Linked DNA regions of Bradyrhizobium diazoefficiens. The main gene of each other region encodes a partner of the protein of the gene in region 2 in a complex. Links are inferred from orthologs where the notes say so. Each region holds a gene or a part of one and is shown on either strand. Other genes may lie near its edges. The genes, in order: xseA and JJE66_RS26710.

Region 1 (8,353 bases), on a different replicon or contig from region 2:
GACAGCGAGCGTGGTCTCGGCAACGGCAAGGTGTTTCCGGCAGGCCCGCTGCGCGCACCGTTGAAGGCGCAGCTTTCGCGCACCGACGCGCTGGTGCTGATCGGCGACGGCCACGCCGCGGACGATGTCGCCGCCGAGCTTGCCAGGCGCGACAAGCCGGTGCTGCGCGCGCGCCTGAAACCGGATCCAGCCTCGGTCGCGCAACTCTTCGGCAAGCCCGTTTTCGCCTTCGCCGGCATCGGTGATCCCGAGCGCTTCTTTCGCACGCTGCGGGCCAGCGGCATCGAGGTCGCGCGCACGCGGCCCTTCGCAGACCATCACATGTTCTCGCGCGACGAGCTCGCCGCGCTCGCTGCTGATGCCCGGCGCGAGCAGCTCATGCTGGTGACGACGGAGAAAGACCTCGCGCGCCTGCGCGGTCGCGAGGGCGTGCTGGATGGCATCGTGCCGTTCGCGGTCCAGCTCGAATTCGACGATCCCGCCACGCTCCGCCGCGTCATCAGCGACCATCTCTACAAGGCGCGCGAGCGGCGATTCAGCGCGCGATGATCTCGTAGGGTGGGTTAGCCCTGCGACTGCGCGAAGCGCAATTGCCGGGCGTAACCCACCAACTTCGTCCCGCATTCGCTGAAGCATGGTGGGTTACGCCTAGCGGACTGCGCTTCGCGCAATCCGCTGGTCTAACCCACCCTACGGCATCGCTATTCAGCCGATATTCATCGCAGGTCTCCTATCGGTTTCAGACAGGAGAATGCGATGAAATTTCCCTCCGCGGCCATTGCCGCCAGCCTTGTGTGTCTGATTGTTGCGCCGGTGTTTGCACAAACGACGCCGGCTCCCGCGGCTCCCTCCACGGTGCCGGTTCCCGCGACCAAGCGCGTGACGTGTCTCGGCGCGACGCAAAGTCTGAAGGGGCAGGACAAGCGCGACCAGATGCAGCTCTGTATGGCGCAGGCGCGGCTCGATTGCCTGAAGCAGGCGATTGATCAGAAGGTCGTCGGCGCAGCGCGGAAGAGTGCGATCAAGACTTGCCTGGGCGGGGATGGCGCCGAACAGCAATAGAAGCGAGGACGAGGCGTCACATCTGCGGCTTTGGCGCGTTCGGAAAGTGCCGCTGCAGCACGGCGCCGGGCGTGGCGTAGGCTTCCTGCAAATCCACGCTCCAATATTTCAATTCGTCGAGCGGGATCCGCGTGTCGGTGATGGCGCAGCGCACGAAGGTCCCCGGCGAGATCACGCGGAAATCGCCGTCGAGATATTGCACCTGCGCTTCGCCATTGCCCGAGGGGCCGAACTTGTTCAGCACGGTCGAAAGTCTCCGTGGAAGGGCCCCGCTTGGGAAAATCTCGCAGGGCACGATGTGTTGACTGGATCTAGCATAAATAGGGTGGCTTGTCCGCCCGTTAAACCCACCGGTTTGTGATGTTTTGCCGCCGTTTCCGCATGATAGTTCTGGAGGCCGTGCGGCACCTCTTGCAACGGACTCCGATGCGCCTTCGACTAACCGCCCTGTTCCTGACATTGCTGATGTCGGCTTCGCACGCGGCGCCGGCGCCGCAGCAGGTCGAGATTCCGCTCTCCTCCGGAATCCTGCACGCGCAGTTGTTCAAGCCCGATGGCGCGGGCCCGTTTCCGACCGTGATCGCGCTGCACGGCTGCGGCGGCCTCGGTGGTCATTCCGATCCCGTGCAGCCGCGCTATCGCGACTGGACCGAGCGCCTGCTCAAGGCCGGTAATGCCGTGCTGCTGCCCGATAGCTACGGCTCGCGCGAGCTCGGGCCGCAATGCCGCGTCAAGGATTTGCACGTCAAGGCGCGGCGCGAGCGCGTCGCCGACATCGCGGCATCGCGCGCCTGGCTGATGAAGCAGACCTGGGTCGCGCGCAGCCGCGTCAGCCTGGTCGGCTGGGCCAATGGCGCCAGTGCGCTGCTCTGGGCAGTGCGACCGCAGAGCGCGGCGCGCGACGCGAGCCCGGATTTTCGCGCCGCGATCGCGTTCTATCCGGATTGCCGGATCTCCGCAGGCCTTGGCTGGAGCACGCGGGTGCCGACGCTGGTGCTGATCGGCGCCAACGACGACGTCTCGTCGCCGCCGGCCTGCCGCCAGATGGTGGACGGCGCGCACGGGCGCAGTGCGCTCGCGCGCATCGTGGTGTATCCCGGCGCCTATCACGATTTCGACCGTGCCAACACGCCGCTGCATGCAGCTGGCGCCAGCACCGATGCCGCTGCGCCCGAGCGCGGCCATCTCGGCACCGATGCCGAGGCGCGCGCGGAGTCGCAGAAGGAAGTCGCGGAGTGGCTGGCGCGGTAGCGCGGATCAGCTGACCATCGCGCCGTAGCCCGGATGGAGCGCAGCGAAATCCGGGAAGGTCTCAAATTGTGGCACGATCCCGGATTGCGCTGCGATCCATCCGGGCTACGCATTCAGCCCAAGCGGGGCCGCCCGAGGAACAAGGTGAGGCAGACAGCCCCGCATCGACCACCGCCCTGCACGGCATGATGGCCGACCGGGAAACTACGGGTCACGCGTCAAGCGGGTTTCAGCAGGTCTCTGCGCCTTAGTTCGACCATGATGTCGGCTAAACGCATCGGACATGCGCAATCGCATCGTCCTCTTCTCCACCGCACTGGTCGTCTTCACCGTCGCGGTCTTCCTGTTCGAGGCCCAGGCCGGCGCACCCATGCGCGCGCCGGACCATTGCGGCTTCTGGACCACGATGGATGCGGGATTGTCCTGCCGGTAGGGCTACGCTCTCCCTTCCCGTCGTCCCGGCGAAGGCCGGGACCCATACCGCGGAATCTATCGATTGCGAGAGGTAGAAGTACCGAGCCACTACCCTTCGCAACACTCCTCCTATGGTTATGGGTCCCGGCCTTCGCCGGGACGACAGCGAGAATGGGGCGACGCCCTCGATCTCAAAACAAACTGCCCTGATCCACCGGCTTGCCCATGCGCCTCAGTGCGGGCTTGGCGTCCTGCGCGGCGGACTTCGGTTGCGATGGCGCGCGCTTCGCCGCCGGTGCTGGGCGATCGGCATCCGCAGTTGCGCCGACACGGCCGTCCGCGAACTCGATCTCGACGCGTGCGCCGGGACCGACGCTGTCAGCCGCATGCAGGGGATGACCGGCCTCATCGCGCACCAGCGCAAAGCCGCGCGCGAGCACGCCGCGATAGGACAACGCGGAGAGCAGCTTGCCGCTGTTCTCGACGCGGGCATCGAACCGTTGCAGCAGCGTCACCAGCGCGCGATTGGCGCGCTCAGCGAGGCGATGCGCGCGCTCGCGCTGGCGGGCAATCGCGTTGCGCTGCGCCTGCGCGTTGGAAAGTTTTGAGGCGCGCAAGCGAACCTCCAAGCCGGCGAAGCGGTCGCGACGCTGACGCAACAGCGAGCGCGCCGACAGGCCGAGCCGTTCGCCGCACACGGTGAGGCGGTGATCGGCCTGCGCGATCTGGCCATGCAAGACCCGCAGCGTCAGCTTGGCGCCGGCGGCGGTGAACCTGCGGAAATGCGCATGCGTGTTGGCCTTGAGACCGCGGGGCAGGGACGCGCCCGCATTATCCAGCCGTTGCCGCGGGATCGCCAGCAGATCGCCGGCGGCCGGCAGCGCGCGTGCGGCGGCGCGTAGCTCGCTGCGTCGGTGCTCATGGCCACGCTGCCAGCAGGCGCGGGTGCGCCGCGCGAGATCGGCGACCTCGACAAAGAGATCGCTGCGCACCGGCACCGCCATCTCGGCGGCCGCCGTCGGCGTCGGCGCGCGCTTGTCGGCGACGAAATCGATCAGCGTGATGTCGGTCTCGTGGCCCACCGCCGAGATCAGCGGGATCATGCTCTCGGCCGCGGCCCGCACCACGATCTCCTCGTTGAACGACCAGAGGTCCTCCAGCGAGCCGCCGCCGCGCGCGACGATCAGCACGTCGGGCCGCGGAATCTTGCCGCCCGGGGCAATCGCGTTGAAGCCGCGGATCGCGGCTGCGACCTGCTCGGCCGAGCCTTCGCCCTGCACTTTCACCGGCCATACCAGCACGTGACGCGGAAAGCGGTCCTCGAGCCGGTGCAGGATGTCGCGGATGACAGCGCCGGTCGGCGAGGTCACCACGCCGATCACCTCCGGCAGCCAGGGCAAGAGCTGCTTACGCGCCTCGTCGAACAGCCCCTCGGCGGCGAGCTTCTTCTTGCGCTCCTCCATCAGCGCCATCAGCGCGCCGATGCCGGCCGGCTCCAGTGCCTCGATCACGATCTGGTACTTGGAGGAGCCCGGATAGGTCGTGAGCTTGCCGGTGGCGATGACCTCGAGCCCCTCCTGGGGCTTGAAGCGCATCCGGCCGTGCACGCCCTTCCAGATCACCGCCTCGATCTTGGCGCTCTCGTCCTTAAGCGCGAAATAGCAATGGCCGGAGGAATGGGCGCCGCGAAACCCGGAGATCTCGCCGCGGACGCGGACATGGCCATAGGTGTCCTCCACCGTCCGCTTCAGCGACTGGGAGAGTTCGGAGACGGTGAATTCGGGCGCGTTGTTCAGTTGTTCCGCAGGCGGCATCGCAAACGATTCGGCGTTTTGGGGTCAGACCCGCTGTTTAAGGATTTTCGCCGCGCGGCGCCAATCCGGGGATTGATCAGAAGAGTACTCTGTAATATAGAGTAATCTATTGATCCTGAGTTCGAGGGAGTTGGCCATGGCGATGCAGTTGCTGCGAGGTGTTCTGGGCTTGCTGAAATGGGGCCTGTGCGCGGTCGGCGCGGTGGCGCTGCTCCTGACCGCCCTGATCGCGATGCCGCTGGAGCGGCCTGCCGAGATGCGATCGGTCTCGGACTCGGCCAAGGGCATCGACTGGGCCACTCTCCCGGCGCTCGAACGCTTCCAGGCCCGCGACGGCACCTGGCTCGGCTTCCGCCACTACGCCTCGAAGGGGGCGGACACCGGTCGCGGAGCGATCTTCATCCACGGCTCGTCCGGCTCATCAGCCACGGTCAATCACGCGCTGACCTATGCGATCGCTGCGCACGGCGTCGAGACCTGGGCGCTCGACACGCGCGGCCACGGTGCCTCCGGCACGCGCGGCGATATCGGCTATGTCGGCCAGCTCGAGGACGACCTCGTCGATTTCGTCGCTCATGTCCGCAAGAGCGCGCCGGACCTGCCGCTGACCCTGGTCGGCCATTCCGCCGGCGCCGGCTTCTCGCTCAGGGTCGCGGCGACGCCGATCATCCAGGACCTGTTCGTCCGCACCGTGCTGGTTGCGCCTTATCTTGGCTATGACGCACCGACCAACAGGCCGCATGCCGGTGGCTGGGCCAACGCCGACCTGCCGCGCTTCTTCGCGCTCGCCACGCTCCGCAAGCTCGGCATCGATTGCTGCGCGCAGCTGCCGGTGCTCGCCTTCGCGGTGCCGGCGAATTCGGCGAAGTACCTCACCTCTACCTATTCCGATCGCCTGATGCGCAATTTCGCCACCCACGGCTATCGCCTCGATCTCGCCTCGGTGACGCATCCGATGACGATCTTCGGCGGCGCCGAGGACGAGATGATGATCTCGGACAAATACGCAGAGACCGTGCAGGCCATCAAACCCTCCGTCGACGTCAAACTGATCGAGGGCGTCAACCACATGGGCATGGTTACCAATCCGAAGGCGGTCAATGCGATCGCCGAGGACGTGGCGACGCGCGGGGCAGGGCAGTCATGATCGACAGCCAAGAGGCGTCCGCAGCGCTCGCCGATATCGACGACATCGTCCAGCGCGTGAAGCAGTCGCAGCTCTACGAGCTGGCGAGTCTTGCGGCCATGTGGTGGGGCGTGCTGGTCTTCGCCGGCAATTTGGTGACCTGGCTCTGGCCGGTCTACGCGGTCTACGCATGGCCTGCCGTCGACATATTGGGTGTCGGTGGACTGGTTGCGGTCCGATGGCTCGCTCCATCGCAAGCGCATGCAGCGAGCTTCGACGTCAGGCTTCCGCTGGTCTTCGTGCTGTTCTTTGCGTTCGGCTATATCTGCACCAACGTGCTTGGTCATTTCGGCCCGCGCCAGCTCGGCGCGTTCTGGCCGATTTATTTCATGCTGTTCTACACACTCGCCGGTCTCTGGTTCGGCACCGCGTTCGTGGCGATCGGGCTTGTCATCACAGCGCTGACGCTGATCGGCTATTTCTATATCGGCGAGGCCTTCCCGCTCTGGATGGCCTTCGTCAACGGCGGCGGACTGATCGTCGGCGGCCTCTGGATGCGGCGGATCTGATGGCCGAGCTCGACGACATCATCCACCAGCCGCTGCGGCTGAAGATCATGGCGGCGTTGAACGCACTCCCCGTGTCCGCCGGCCTGGAGTTCTCGCGACTGAAAAAACTCACCGGCGCCACCGACGGCAATCTCGGCGCCCATATCGAGACCCTGGCGAAGGCGGGGTACGTCTCGGTCGACAAGGCCTTCGTCGGCAAGAAGCCGCAGACGACCGTGACCGCCACCGCCACCGGCCGCGGCGCCTTCGCGCGGCATGTGGCGACGCTGCAGGAGATCATTGCGGGGAGGCAGGTTTAACTTCTGCGATGCCGATGTTGCGCCCTCTTCCCCTTGTGGGCAGGGCAATCGCATATGGATCTCACGAGGATTGTCCGCGGTCTTGCTCCCGCCTCTCCCGCTTGCGGGAGAGGCCGACGCGCCCCGGGCGATGCGAAGCATCGTCCCGCGCGCGGCGGGTGAGGGTTCTCGCCACGCAGGGACATCCTCGGCAATCCCTGACAATCCCGACGCGGAGACACCCCCACCCCAGCCCTCCCCCGCAAGCGGGAGAGGGAGGCCAGTGCCGATGCCGCCGCATCGTGCACACCCATCGAGATCGCTATGATCTCCGTGATCGCTCCGGAGGAGTTGGCGCGGCTGGGCTTGAACCCAGCCGACTTTGATCGCCCCGTGCGAACCGCTTGGCTAGGCAATCGCGCTTAGCAGCCGCGGCAGATGCTCTTGATCTTCTTGTCCGGCGCCTTGTCGGCGGGATCGCGAAGCGGGTCATTGGCAGGCCTGGTGGAGTTGGGTTGGCCTGTCGCGGTTGTGACGGGACGCGTGTTCTGCCGTTTGTGTTTGGCCTCAGCAGGATCGTTGAACGCAATTGCTGCGATGAAAACGATGCACACGCTGCAATTTAACAGTTTTTGCAAATCTTCCCCACGATTTTATCAGCGCGATTGTTCTCTTGATCGATCTTGTCGTCACTGCCCTTTTCGTCCGCCGTCATCGGCCTGCCGATGCCGCCCGCGGGCGCCGCGCCTTGTGCGTTCGCGGGCGAACCCGCAGGGGCTGCCGTACCGGCAGTGTTCGTGCCGGGCGCCGCTCCCGTTGTCAGTCCATTCCCGTTCCCTGTTCGAAGATTTGCATCGGACTGGGCAGGCGAGGGATTGTTGACGTTGCCGTTCGCAACGTTTCCCGTGGCCGCTCTATTGTTAAGGTCAGGAGCCGTCGTCGAGTTCGCATTTGCACCGGTACCTGCGGTACCGGTCCCTGCTGAACCGGATGGAGATGTTGCGGCTGCACCCGCCGTCCCTGAAGAGGAGGCTGCGCCTCCCTCCCGCGCCACCACCTGAAGATGATCCTCCGCCTGCGCCCCTCCACCACCACCACCACCACCACCACCTCCTCCTCCGCCTCCTCCACCACCGCCTTGAGCGAACGCGGAGCAGGGAATGACAACAGCCAGGATAAGAGCCAAACGGGAGATGTTCATGATAGCGCTCCTTTTGAGCAATCAAGCCATCCGTTATCAGGACGTTCCAATTCGCGTCTCGCCGCCAGCAGCGCGTCTCAGTTCGCGCTTTCGTCACAGCGCGGAAAAGGCGCTCGGAACCGGGCGACTCGTTTCCGCGTTGCGCCATGAGGAGGAGTGTCATGGCTGGGAAGGCAAAGGAGCAAACCACCCGCAGGTGCAAGCTGGACCGCAGCCGCGTCGCTGGCGGGCAAGATTACGAAGTCCGATACGAGGCCAGGAAAACGGGACGCTCAGCCTCGGCCGTAAAGAAGGCGGTCAAGAAGGTCGGCAACAGCCGCAAGAAGGTGGAGAAGGGGCTAGGGCGATAGTCCCATGTCGCAGCCATCGTCAGGCCCACTGCCATCGCGGCTACGCCAATACATCGAGGCATTGGGGCCTTACCAGTCCTTGGTGCTGCTTCTCATCCCGGCCAGCATCGTCGAGCCCTTGAAGCTCGGTGCTGTGGCGATTGCGGGCAAAGGGCATTGGATCACCGGCACCGCCGCTCTCGTTTGCGCCTACGCGGCTAGTCTGTTTCTGGTCGAAAGACTGTTCAGGATTGTTCGCCCGAAGATTCTCACGCTGCCGTGGTTCGCTCGTCTCTGGAACTGGCTGCT
Region 2 (8,225 bases):
CCGGTCCAGCCGACCGACATCAGCGCATAGGCGACAAAGAGCTGCCAGGGCGTCTGCATCAGTCCCAGCAGCGCGGTCGATGCGGCCAGCGCCGACAGTCCGCACAGGATCAGCGCCCGCAGCCCGATGCGGGCGAGCAGATCATCGGTGAAGATGACGAGGACTGAGCTCAGCAGGAACGAGAAGGTGCTGGCTGCGGACACCAGCGTGCCCGGCCAGCCATGGGCGCGCTGGAGCTCGGCAAGATAGACGCCTTGGCCGTAGAGGCCGAAGCCGAACATGAAAAAGGCCATCAGGAAACAGGCCAGCACCACGCGCCAGCCGCGGTAATGCAGCGAGGATTCGTCAACGCCCGTTGCGGCAATCATCGATCAGCATTGGCCTGATGGCACGAGACGACTGATCGTGCCGCACAACCACCGGTTTTTCAATTGAAACATTGTAGCCGATTGTTGCAACGCGCAAAACGCCGCAGCAGATATGATGCAGCTTTCGCGCCATGGTTCCCGGATGAATGCGATCATCGGACCGGTATCACTGCCGAAAAGGTCGAGCCGCAGGATTGGCACGCCTGCCGGATCATGTAGGCTGAGCCTCGTAGGACTCGCCGACGGCAGGCGCCGCGGCGGCCGCAGGGAGTGTTCATGCCGAACGGCAACATCATCATCACGGAGGAGCGCGCCACGCGCGTGATCACCCTGCGCCGCCCTAGCAAGAAGAACGCAATCACGCAGGACATGTACCGCGAGATGAGCCGCGCGATCGACACCGCGCAGAACAATCCCGACATCCGCTGCATGATCATCACCGGCGGCTCCGGCGTGTTCACGGCCGGCGACGACATCGACGATTTCGTGAAGGCCGACGCCTCGCGCCCCGAAACGCTGTCGGATGGCGTCAGATTCCTCTATTCGCTGGCGCTCAACGTCAAGCCGATCATCGCAGCCGTGGACGGCGCGTCGATCGGCATGGGCACCGTGATGCTGTTCCACTGCGACTACGTGCTCGCCTCCACGGCGGCGACCTTCTCCGCGCCCTACATCAATCTCGGGCTCGTTCCGGTCGGCGCCGCCAGCCTGCTGATGCCGAGCACCATGGGCTACCAGCGCGCCTTCGCCATGCTGGTGATGGGGCGCACCTTCACCGCCGCCGAGGCCCACGCCGCCGGCTTCGTCAACACCGTGGTGTCGCCGGGGCACACCGAGGTCGAGGCCCGCAAGGTCGCGCGCGAAATCTGCAAGCTCCCGGCCGAGGCGGTCGCAACCTCGCGCAAATTACTGCGCGCCGCGCCGGAAGAGCTCACCCGCCGCATCGACCAGGAAGGCCATCTGTTCGGCGAGCGGCTGAAATCGGACGAAGCGACGGCCGCATTCAAGGCGTTTGCGAATAGGAAGAAGAGGTAGACAAGTCCCTGTCATTCCGGAGCGTGCGCAGCGCGACCCCGGAATGACAGCAGAAGTTTCGTGAAATCTTCGCCTGGAGCGACTAATCTTGCTCCATGCGACATCTTCTCCGCCTGACCGCCTTCACGCTTGCACTCGCAACCCTCCCCGCCGCGGCGCAGACCGCCGCGCCCGTCGAGCTGCGCATTCTCGCGATCAACGATTTCCACGGCAATCTCCGGCCGCCGCCGGGCGGCATCCGCATCAACGATCCCGAGGACAAGAGCAAGAAGGTGATGGTGGCGGCCGGTGGCGCCGAGTACATGGCTACGCTGGTCAAGCAATTGCGCGAGGGGCACAAGAACACGATCTTCGTTGCCGCCGGCGATTTGATCGGGGCGAGCCCATTCCTGTCGGCGATGTTTCACGACGAGCCTTCCGTCGAGTCGCTCTCGATGATGGGGCTCGCGATCACCTCGGTCGGCAACCACGAATTCGACGAGGGCAAGACCGAGCTGCTCAGGATGCAGAACGGCGGCTGCCATCCGCAGGACGGATGCCAGGGACCGCATCCCTTCACCGGTGCGAAATTCCAATATCTCGCCGCCTCCACCATCGAGACCGCGACCGGCAAGAGCATCTTGCCGCCCTACGAGATCAGGGAATTCGAGGGCATCCCCGTTGCCTTCATCGGGCTGACCCTGAAGGAGACCGCCGGCATCGTCTCGCCATCAGGCATTGCCGGGATCGAATTCCGCGACGAGGCCGAGACGGTGAACTCGCTAGTGCCGCAACTGAAGGCGCGGGGCGTCGAGGCGATCGTGGTGCTGATCCACCAGGGCGGTGAGCCCTCGGGCGACTACAATGAATGCCCCGCCATCACGGGGCCCATCGTCGACATCGTGAAAAAGTTCGACCGCGCCGTCGACATCGTGATCAGCGGCCACACCCATCGCGCCTATGTTTGCGACATCGACGGCAGGCTGGTGACCAGCGGCGACAAATACGGCACGCTCGTCACCGCGATCGACCTCAAGCTCGATCCGACAACACGCGACATCGTCAGCGCCAAGGCCGAGAACGTCATCGTCGCCGACGCGTCATTGCCTAAGGATCCCGAGCAGACCGCGCTGATCGACGCCTACGACCAGCTCTCGGCGCCGATCGCCAATCGCCCGGCCGGATCGGTGACGCAAACGCTGTCGCGAACTCCCAACGACGCGGGCGAAAGCGCACTCGGCGACGTCATCGCGGATGCACAGCTCACCGCGACCAGGGACGCCAAGGATGGCAACGCTGTCATCGCGCTCACCAATCCCGGCGGCATCCGCACCGACATCACCCCGAAGGAGAATGGCGCGGTGTCCTATGGCGAGCTGTTCGCGAGCCAGCCGTTCCGCAACCGGCTCGTCAGCATGACGCTCACCGGCAGCCAGCTCAAGGACATGCTGGAGCAGCAATGGCTCGATCCGAAGCGGCCGCGGATCCTCCAGGTGTCGATCGGGTTCAGCTACACTTGGGACGCATCAAAGCCGCTCGGCGAGCGCATCATGGCCGACAAGATGACACTGAACGGCCAGCCGATCGAGCCGGCCACGGGCTATCGCGTTACCCTCAACGATTATCTCGCCGTCGGCGGCGACGGCTTCACGATCGCGAAACAGGGCGCCTCGCCGCAATATGGCGGTTACGACACGGACGCCTTGTTTGCCTTCTTCAGAGCGCATGGTCCGATCGGCCCGCTACCGCCCACCCGCATCCTGCGCGTGAATTGATCGAGATCAAACGGGCCGCCTCGGGACGGCCCTTTGCCATTCCAGGTGGAACGCATAGATTGGGTTTTGCATTGCGTTTTGGCGCCGGATGCGCCAAGCGACGTCGAGAGTTCGTTCCCCGCGAGGCCGACCTGATGAGCACACTCCTTCTCTCCCACAAGGCCTGCCTCGACCATGTCACGCCGCCGGGACATCCCGAGCGCCCGGACCGCCTGCGTGCGGTGGAGGAGGCGCTGTCGGTTGAGCGCTTCCAGTTCCTGGCGCGCGCCCTCGCGCCGGAGGGCGATCTCGATCTCGTCACGCTCTGCCACAACGAGGACTACGTCACCGAGCTGCGCCACATCGCGCCGACCAGCGGGCAGGTCTATGTCGACGGCGACACGTCGATGTCTCCGGGCACGTGGGAAGCGGTGATGCGCGGCGTCGGCGGCGCAGTGGCTGCGACCGAAGCGGTGATGAACGGCGAGCATCGCAACGCCTTCGTCGCGGTGCGCCCACCCGGCCATCACGCCGAGATCGGCAAGCCGATGGGCTTCTGCTTCTTCGACAATGTCGCGATCGCCGCGCGCCACGCGCAGCGCAAATTCGGCATCAAGCGCGCGGCCATCGTCGATTTCGACGTCCATCATGGCAACGGCACCCAGGACATCTTCTGGTCGGACCCGACCGTGATGTACTGCTCGACACATCAGATGCCGCTGTTTCCGGGCACCGGCGCGAAGAGCGAGCGCGGCGACCACGATACCATCGTCAACGCGCCACTGGCTTCCGAAGACGGCGGACCCGAATTCCGCAGCGCGTTCGAGAACCTGATCCTGCCGCGGCTGACGGAATTCAGCCCCGAACTCCTCATCATCTCCGCAGGCTTCGACGCGCATTACCGCGATCCGCTGGCCTCGCTGAATTTGCGCGCGGAGGACTATGCCTGGGTGACGCGCAAGCTGATGGACCTCGCCGACAAATCCGCAGGGGGCCGCGTGGTTTCTGTGCTCGAAGGCGGCTACGACCTGCAAGGACTGAAAGAATCTGTTACGGCGCATGTCAGCGCCCTGATGGGCGCTTAGACAGACCCGCCACATTACGCCCGCAAAACTCTGCTGTTTTGCAAGACAAGAGAATCGGGCAATCGGAAACGGATATGGCTGAAAATACCCAAGTCGACGTCTCCCGGCTCACCTTCGAGCGCGCGATCGAGGAGCTCGAAACGATCGTGAAGCGGCTCGAGGACGGCAAGGTGCCGCTCGAGGAATCCGTCACCATCTATGAGCGCGGCGAAGCCCTGAAGCGGCGTTGCGAGGAACTTTTGCGGCAGGCCGAGGCCCGCGTCGACAAGATCACCACGGACGCCAACGGCCAGGCCACCGGCACCGCGCCGCTCGACGTGCAGTAAAGGACGCCGCCGACAGCTACCCATCTCAAGCATCGGCCACCTGCAAGATCGCCCGTCGCCTTCCCCGCTAACGGGGCGGATGGCCGCGCGCCGGAACTTGACGAGTTCCCTCGCCGGCACCTTTGGACTGATCGAATCCCGCCAAGACGGTTGTCCTCGCGCCCAAAATCCGGCCGAGGAACCGGGCGGGATTGGAACTACGCCTTCCGCGCCGTGGTTAACCAATTGGCTCGCCGCTTGCCCCTGCATGCCCGCAATCGGTCGGCCGGGTTGGCTTTGGCCTTAGGTTTGGTGTAAAGCTGCGCGGAGTGTGGCTTTTTGTAAACCTTGCGTGGGGACCGATTTCCGACGACAAGCGCTTCAAAACGCTAATGAAATTGCTGGGACGGACGAAGCCGATCTAAGTGACAGGGATCACAGAGACTGAACCGGAGCGCACCTAAGCTCACCTAAGCTTGAAGAAGGGGCTTTGCCCCAGGCAGGTGGCTCCGACGGTTTAAGGACTCGCGCTGCGCCGATATTGTGCAAACCCATCGCGCGCCGGAATGACTTTCCGGCGCTGACAAATTGGAAATCGCCGTGAACGAATACAGTAAAACGCCGCTTCTCGACACCATCCGGACGCCGGACGACCTGCGCAAGCTCAAGGTCGAACAGGTTCGCCAGGTCGCCGACGAGCTGCGTCAGGAGACCATCGATGCCGTTTCGGTGACCGGCGGTCACTTCGGCGCGGGCCTCGGCGTGGTCGAGCTCACCACCGCGATCCATTATGTCTTCGACACGCCGCGTGACCGGCTGATCTGGGACGTCGGCCATCAGGCCTATCCGCACAAGATCCTCACCGGCCGGCGCGACCGCATCCGCACGCTGCGCACCGGCGGCGGCCTGTCCGGCTTCACCAAGCGCAGCGAGAGCGATTACGATCCGTTCGGCGCCGCGCATTCCTCGACCTCGATCTCGGCCGCCCTCGGCATGGCGGTCGCGCGCGACCTCGCCGGCGGCAAGAACAACGTTATCGCGGTAATCGGTGACGGCGCGATGTCGGCGGGCATGGCCTATGAGGCCATGAACAACGCAGGTGCGATGAACTCGCGCCTGATCGTCATCCTCAACGACAACGACATGTCGATTGCGCCGCCGGTCGGCGCCATGAGCGCCTATCTGTCGCGCCTTTACTCGGGCAAGACCTATCGCACGCTGCGCGATGCGGCCAAGCAGATCAACAAGCGCCTGCCGAAGATCCTCGCCAACCGCGCCAATCGCGTCGAGGAATATTCCCGCGGCTTCATGATGGACGGCGGCACGCTGTTCGAGGAGCTCGGCTTCTATTACGTCGGCCCAATCGACGGCCATAACCTCGATCACCTGCTGCCGGTGCTGAAGAACGTCCGCGACATGGAGACCGGTCCGATCCTGGTCCACGTCGTGACGCAGAAGGGCAAGGGTTACGGCCCGGCGGAAGCCTCCGCCGACAAGTACCATGCCGTCGTCAAGTTCGACGTCGCCACCGGCACGCAAGCCAAGGCCAAGCCGAATGCGCCGGCCTACCAGAACGTGTTCGGCCAGAGCCTCGTCAAGGAAGCCGAGAAGGACGACAAGATCGTCGCCATCACCGCGGCGATGCCGTCGGGCACGGGCGTCGATATCTTCAACAAGGCGTTCCCGGACCGCACCTTCGACGTCGGCATCGCCGAGCAGCATGCGGTGACCTTCGCCGCCGGTCTCGCGACCGAAGGCTACAAGCCATTCTGCGCGATCTACTCGACCTTCCTCCAGCGCGGCTACGACCAGATCGTCCACGACGTCGCGATCCAGAACCTGCCGGTCCGCTTCGCCATCGACCGTGCCGGCCTCGTCGGCGCCGACGGCGCGACTCATGCCGGCTCGTTCGACAACGCCTATCTCGGCTGCCTGCCGAACATGGTGATCATGGCAGCCGCCGACGAAGCCGAGCTGGTGCACATGGTGGCGACCCAGGTCGCGATCAACGACCGCCCGAGCTCACTGCGCTATCCACGCGGCGAAGGTCGCGGCATCGAGATGCCGGAGGTCGGCATTCCCCTCGAAATCGGCAAGGGCCGCATGATCCGCCAGGGCAGCAAGATCGCCCTGCTCTCCTTCGGCACGCGTCTCGCCGAATGCGAGAAGGCGGCCGACGAGCTCGCCGCCCACGGCCTCTCCACCTCGATTGCGGACGCGCGCTTCATGAAGCCGCTCGACACCGAGCTTGTGCTCAAGCTCGCCCGCGACCACGACGTCCTGATCACGGTCGAGGAAGGCTCGGTCGGCGGCTTCGGCTCGCATGTCGCGCAGTACCTGACCGACCAGGGCGTGCTCGACACCGGCCTGGTGCGCTTCCGCTCCATGGTGCTGCCCGATGTGTTCCAGGACCACGACACGCCCGCGGCGATGTATGGCCGCGCCGGCCTCGACGCCAAAGGCATCGTCGCCAAGGTGTTCGAAGCGCTCGGCAAGGACGTCAAGACCGAGACGGTCAAGCTCGCCTGATCGGGCGGACGCTGCCCCTTATCTCTCCCGTAGGGAGAGGTCGGATCGCGCAAGCGATCCGGGTGAGCCACGTGAGAGCGTGACCTCATGAAAATCTATCTGGCAGGCCCTGACGTGTTCCTGCCGGATGCGGTTGAGATCGGTCGGCGCAAGGCCGAGATCTGCGCGCGTTTCGGCCTCACCGGCCTCTATCCCCTCGACCACGCCATCGACCTCACCGCGCCAGACGCCTCGCGGCAGATCTTTTGCGGCAACGAGGCGATGATGGATCGGGCCGATGCCATCATCGCCAATCTCACCCCGTTCCGCGGCGCCGGCGCCGATCCCGGCACCGTCTACGAGCTCGGCTACATGGCCGGCCGCCGCAAGCTTTGTCTGGCCTATTCCAACGATGGCGCCACCTATGCCGACCGCGTCACGCGTTTCATGAACGTCACGTCCGAGGACGGCCGGCTGGTCGATGCGCAGGGGCTGACGGTCGAGGATTTCGGTCTCGCCGACAATCTCATGATGATCCATGCCCTCGAGCTGCACGGCTGCCCGCTGGTGACGCCGGCAGAGCAGCCGATCGACGTCTGGCACGATCTCGTCGCGTTCGAGGCTTGCGTCCGGATGGCAGCCGCGCGATTGATCGCTATATAAGCGCTTCAGTCGTCTTCGGAGAGATTATGTCCCCTGCCCGCAAGCGTGCGGATGTTCTGCTGGTCGAGCGCGGCCTGTTCGAGAGCCGGGCGCGGGCGCGCGCGGCGATCGAGGCCGGGCTCGTCACGGCTGACGACAAGCAGGTCGCAAAACCATCGGAAACGATCGCAGAGGACGCGGTGATCCGGGCCGAGCCTGCGCACCCCTATGTCTCGCGCGGCGGCGTCAAGCTCGCCGGCGCGCTGGAGCGCTACCCGATCGAAATCGAGGACCATGTCTGCCTCGACGTCGGCGCCTCCACTGGCGGCTTCACCGAGGTGCTGCTGGCGAACGGCGCGAGCCTGGTGTTCGCCATCGATGTCGGCACCAGCCAGCTGCATCCCTCGCTGCGCGGTCATCCCAAGATCGTGTCGATGGAGGAGACCGACATCCGCGCCTATGACGGCAAGCGCCTGCCGGCGCGGCCCGATGTCGTCGTCATCGATGTCAGTTTTATTTCGCTCAAGGCCGTGCTGCCGGCGTCGCTGT

What was found.
Region 1: the proteins of JJE66_RS26710 (region 2) and xseA are in contact, whole or in part, in a cryo-EM structure (PDB 8TXR), measured with the Escherichia coli proteins. The link is inferred for Bradyrhizobium diazoefficiens from one-to-one orthologs.

The regions. Positions count from the first base shown.
Region 1 is NZ_JAENXS010000001.1:1,109,012-1,117,364, reverse strand. The notes cover bases 2,231-5,215. They hold xseA (exodeoxyribonuclease VII large subunit), read right to left. Parts: upstream 4,542-5,215; coding sequence 2,919-4,541; downstream 2,231-2,918. Other genes in these bases: JJE66_RS05300 (alpha/beta hydrolase), read left to right, coding at 4,678-5,215; JJE66_RS05310 (hypothetical protein), read left to right, coding at 2,597-2,746; JJE66_RS05315 (dienelactone hydrolase family protein), read left to right, coding at 2,231-2,313. Also shown: lpxK (tetraacyldisaccharide 4'-kinase), read left to right, coding at 1-549; JJE66_RS05325 (hypothetical protein), read left to right, coding at 757-1,062; JJE66_RS05320 (DUF2093 domain-containing protein), read right to left, coding at 1,079-1,306; more of JJE66_RS05315, read left to right, coding at 1,489-2,230; more of JJE66_RS05300, read left to right, coding at 5,216-5,688; JJE66_RS05295 (hypothetical protein), read left to right, coding at 5,685-6,236; JJE66_RS05290 (transcriptional regulator), read left to right, coding at 6,236-6,535; JJE66_RS05285 (hypothetical protein), read right to left, coding at 7,137-7,715; JJE66_RS05280 (DUF3606 domain-containing protein), read left to right, coding at 7,877-8,065; JJE66_RS05275 (hypothetical protein), read left to right, coding at 8,070-8,353. UniProt on the Escherichia coli protein: Bidirectionally degrades single-stranded DNA into large acid-insoluble oligonucleotides, which are then degraded further into small acid-soluble oligonucleotides.
Region 2 is NZ_JAENXS010000002.1:2,099,189-2,107,413, forward strand. Bases 3,065-5,921 are described here. They hold JJE66_RS26710 (exodeoxyribonuclease VII small subunit), read left to right. Parts: upstream 3,065-4,295; coding sequence 4,296-4,547; downstream 4,548-5,921. Other genes in these bases: JJE66_RS26700 (bifunctional UDP-sugar hydrolase/5'-nucleotidase), read left to right, coding at 3,065-3,157; JJE66_RS26705 (histone deacetylase family protein), read left to right, coding at 3,292-4,221; dxs (1-deoxy-D-xylulose-5-phosphate synthase), read left to right, coding at 5,127-5,921. In the rest of the region: JJE66_RS26690 (MFS transporter), read right to left, coding at 1-368; JJE66_RS26695 (enoyl-CoA hydratase-related protein), read left to right, coding at 645-1,403; more of JJE66_RS26700, read left to right, coding at 1,499-3,064; more of dxs, read left to right, coding at 5,922-7,055; JJE66_RS26720 (nucleoside 2-deoxyribosyltransferase), read left to right, coding at 7,143-7,697; JJE66_RS26725 (TlyA family RNA methyltransferase), read left to right, coding at 7,724-8,225. UniProt on the Escherichia coli protein: Bidirectionally degrades single-stranded DNA into large acid-insoluble oligonucleotides, which are then degraded further into small acid-soluble oligonucleotides.